One region of the Azospirillum formosense genome, then DNA from elsewhere that is predicted to be linked to it. Evidence: predicted binding sites of a transcription regulator. Region 1 holds the regulator's gene; the other holds the start of a gene.
The links. Region 1 encodes LexA, which represses DNA repair genes until DNA is damaged. Its sites were predicted from a motif close to ATGTTCTANTTTGGTTC; they were not measured.

Region 1 (2,199 bases):
ATGGCCGCGGGGGCGGCGGGCTGCGACCTGCTGGTGACCACCGGCGGCGCCTCGCAAGGCGAGCACGACCATGTGCGCGACGTGCTGGGGGGACTGTCGCTGGATTTCTACCGGGTCGCCATGAAGCCCGGCAAGCCGTTGATCTTCGGGACGGCGAACGGCGTGCCGCTGCTCGGCCTGCCCGGAAATCCGGTGTCCACAGGGGTGGCCGCCGTTCTGTTCCTGGTGCCCGTCCTTCGCCGTCTCCAGGGGTTGCCCGCCGGGAACGCCACGCTCGCCGCGCGGCTCGGCGCGCCGCTGAAGGCCAACGACGACCGCACGGATTTCCTGCGCGCCACCCTGTCCACCGGACCGGACGGCGAGCCCGTCGCCACCCCCTTCCCGCGCCAGGACAGCGCGATGATGTCCCGGCTGGCCCGGGCCGATGCCCTGATCGTCCGCGAGCCGCTGGCAACCGCCGCCGCCGAGGGCGACCGCGTCACGGTGATCCCGCTGAGCGGCGGCGTCCTGTCGCTTTAATCCCTTTCGCGCCGGCCCTCCCATTGGCGATCTTTTCGGGAGTCCTGTCTGTCGATTTGCGATTGATTTCATCCGTAGGGCTTGACGGGGGTTGGGAACCAAACTAGAACAAGAAGGAACGTTTTGCTTTTGTTCCATATCTAGTGCGGAACCGGCCGGGAGGCACAAATGCTCACGCGCAAGCAGCATGAATTGCTGCTTTTCATCAACGAGCGGCTCGGGCAGGGCGGTGTGTCCCCTTCCTTCGACGAAATGAAGGACGCTCTCAACCTGAAGTCCAAGTCGGGCATCCACCGCCTGATCACCGGGCTGGAGGAGCGCGGTTTCATCCGCCGCCTGCCCCACCGCGCCCGCGCGCTGGAGGTGTTGCGCCTGCCGGAGGGGCTTGAGACCGCCCCCCCCCGGCCGCCGCGCGCCAAGTTCCAGCCCAACGTCATCAAGGGCGACTTCAGCTTCGCCGGACGGGAGGCGAACCCGGCGTCGGAATCGGTGCAGCTTCCGCTCTATGGCCGGATCGCCGCCGGCACGCCCATCGAGGCGCTGCGCGACAGCTCCGCCTTCGTGGACGTTCCCGCCGCCATGCTCGGCATGGGCGACCACTACGCGCTGGAGGTCGCCGGCGATTCCATGGTGGAGGCCGGCATCCTTGACCATGACACGGTGGTCATCCAGCGCTGCGACAGCGCGGAGAACGGCTCGATCGTCGTCGCCCTGGTCGATGACGCCGAAGTCACGCTGAAGCGCCTGCGCCGCAAGGGCAACACCGTCGCCCTGGAGCCGGCCAACGCCGCCTACGAGACCCGCATCTTCGGCGCCGACCGGGTGCGGGTGCAGGGCCGCCTCGTCGGTCTGGTGCGGAAGTACTGACGGCAGAATGCTCCGGGGCGGCGGTTCAACGCCCCCCGGACTTTTCATCGGGGAGCTGTCCTCCCATCGTCCACGGGCGGTCGCCGCGCCGTCCGCGCACGCTTTCCACCCGGATGCCGTTGTCCGACAGGTAGAGCGCGTGCGCGCCCTCCCTCCGCAGGCGCCAGCGGTCGATGACCAGCGGCGCCCGGCATCCGCGCGACGGGGTGGCGGTCACCACCGCGTCGGCCATCGCGCAATCCTCCGGCAGGGCGTCGGGCTGGCGCAGAAGCGCCACCGTCCTCCCCTCCGCACGGTAGAGGCATCCCAGGGCGTCGCAGCGCAGCCGCCCGTCCAGACTGACCCCGGCGAGCGGCCAGACGTCCTGCCCGGCTTTGTCCTCCGGTTTCTCCATGCCGTCGCGCCGCCGCCAGCTGTCGGCCACACGCCCGTCGCTGGCGGCGGACAGGCTGAGAAGCCCCTCCGCGCTGCGCACGGCCATCAGTTTCCCGTCCTCCGAGACCAGAACATCCGGCCGTGGAGCGAAGACCGGAGCGACCAGCCCTCCCGCCACCGCGACCACGCCCAGCCAGCGCCAGCGTCCCGTCCAGATGGCCAGCCACAGCCCGCCCAGAGTGACCGCCGCGATGGCCGCGTCCGGCATGGCCGGCAGGAAGGCCGTCGCTCCGGGCAGCGCCGCGGTGCGCTCCGCCGTTTCTATGACCAGCCGGACTCCCCAGCTCATCGCCGTCACCGCCGGCCCCTCCAGCCCGAAGGGAAGCAGCAGGTAGGACAGCAGGCTGAAGGGCATGATCCACACCGTCGTGATGGGGA
Region 2 (2,199 bases), on a different replicon from region 1:
CAGATCCTCCATGCGCAGGCGGGTGTGGCGGCGCGCCGACAGGATCTTGTCGACGGCGCGCGCGCCCAGTCCCGGCACCCGCAGCAGCATCTCGCGGTCGGCGCGGTTGACGTCGACCGGGAAGCGCTCGCGGTTCTTCAGCGCCCAGGCCAGCTTCGGGTCGATGCCGAGGTCGAGCATGCCGCCCTCGCCGCCGGACGCGATCTCCTCCACGGTGAAGCCGTAATAGCGCAGCAGCCAGTCGGCCTGATACAGCCGGTTCTCCCGCTGCAGGGGCGGCGGCTTGACCGGCAGGACCGAACTGGCTTCCGGGATCGGGCTGAAGGCGGAATAATAGACGCGGCGCAACCCGTAGCGCTGGTAGAGCGTGCCGCTGGTCTCCAGGACCGAGCGGTCGGTGGCGTCGTCGGCGCCGACGATCAATTGGGTGCTCTGACCGGCGGGGGAGAAGCGGCGCCGCTCCTCCTTGGCCTCGACGATGCGCTCGTTGACCTGTCCCATCACCGCCTTGATGGTGCCGCCGTTCTTCTCCGGCGCGAAGGTCTTCAGGCTGTGGTCGGTGGGCAGTTCGAGGTTGATCGACAGGCGGTCCGCCCACAGCCCGGCCTGCTCGATCAGCCAGGGGCTGGCCTCGGGGATGGTCTTCAGGTGGATGTAGCCGGCGAAGCCATGGTCGCGCCGCAGGGTCCGCGCCACCAGCATCATCTGCTCCATCGTGTGGTCCGGCGAGCGGATGATGCCGGAGGACAGGAACAGCCCCTCGATGCAGTTGCGCTTGTAGAAGCCCAGCGTCAGTTTCACCACCTCCTCCACCGTGAAGCGGGCGCGGCGGACGTTGGAGGAGCGCCGGTTGATGCAATAGACGCAGTCGAACAGGCAGTGGTTGGTCAGCAGGATCTTCAGGAGCGAGACGCAGCGCCCGTCCGGCGTGTAGGCGTGGCAGATCCCGGCGCCGGTGGTCGAACCCAGCCCCTCCTTGCCGCCACGGCGCGGCTTGGCGCCGGACGAGGCGCAGGAGGCGTCGTATTTCGCCGCGTCGGCCAGAATGCCGAGCTTCTCGATCAAGGCGTCGTCCATCGTCCCATCCCACCGTGCTTGTTCGTTCTTAATATGTTCTCGTGGGGTGGGGAGGCAAGCGGTGCGTGCGGCGCTGGGTGAGACAAAGTCCGACCGGTCTCTCCGCGGCCATCTTGGACGGCACCGAAGCGGGACCACATATCCGGGATGATCTCGACTCCGCCGCACCGGCTCGGCCGCCGCACCGTCCTCGCCGCCACCGCCGCCACCGCCGCCGTTGCTGCCGCGTCCCTCGGCGGCGCCCCGGCGCGTCCGTTGTGGGCCGCCCAGCCGGCGGCCGGGGCCGCGTTCGATCCCGTCCTGCTGGAGAGGGCGGTCAAGCGGGCGGCGGGGCTCGACCAGATCCACGCGCTGGTCATCGGGCGGAACGGCGCGGTGGTGTCGGCGGAAGCCTTCCGCGGGCCGGCGGTGAACCGCGCCGTGAACGTCAAGTCGGTGTCCAAAACCATCGCCGCCTCGCTCGCCGGCATCGCCATCGACCGCGGGGTCCTGCGCGGCGTCGATGTCACCCTCGCCGAGGCGGCGCCGGGACTGGTTCCGGCGGGCGTCGATCAACGGGTGCGCCGGATCACCATGGCCGATCTTCTGACCATGCAGGCGGGTCTGGAACCGACCTCCGGGCCGGGCTACGGCCGCTGGATCAACAGCCGCAACTGGGTCGCCGACGCGCTGCGCCGCCCCTTCGTCACCGAGCCGGGCGCGCGGATGCTTTACTCGACCGGAAGCTATCACCTGCTGGGGGCGGCGCTGTCCAGCGCGTCGGGGCGCAGCCTGCTGTCCCTGGCGCGGGAGTGGCTGGGCGAGCCTCTGGGCATCGACGTGCCGTCCTGGACGCGCGACCCGCAGGGCTTCTACCTCGGCGGCAACAACATGGCGCTGTCGCCGCTCGACCTGTTCCGCTTCGGCGAGCTGTGGCGGCAGGGCGGCCTGTGGAACGGACAGCCGGTCATCAGCGCGGCCTGGGTGCGGGAGTCCTGGGTGCCCCGCACGCGCTCCCCCTTCTCCGGCGACGACTACGGGTACGGCTGGTTCCTCGCCGAGGCGAAGGGCCACCGCATCGCCTACGCGCGCGGCTATGGCGGGCAGATGCTCTATCTGGTGCCCGGCCTGGGGCTGACCGTT

Region 2: a site for LexA is predicted at 1,100-1,116, ahead of ABVN73_RS22205 (putative DNA modification/repair radical SAM protein). Genes of this name have one in related genera too.

What each region holds. Positions count from the first base shown of each region.
Region 1 covers NZ_CP159402.1:978,324-980,522, reverse strand. The annotation lists gene glp (gephyrin-like molybdotransferase Glp) at 1-519, shown strand, start outside; gene lexA (transcriptional repressor LexA) at 688-1,386, shown strand; gene ABVN73_RS04645 (ComEC/Rec2 family competence protein) at 1,412-2,199, opposite strand, start outside.
Region 2 covers NZ_CP159404.1:300,166-302,364, forward strand. The annotation lists gene ABVN73_RS22205 (putative DNA modification/repair radical SAM protein) at 1-1,077, opposite strand, end outside; gene ABVN73_RS22210 (serine hydrolase) at 1,225-2,199, shown strand, end outside.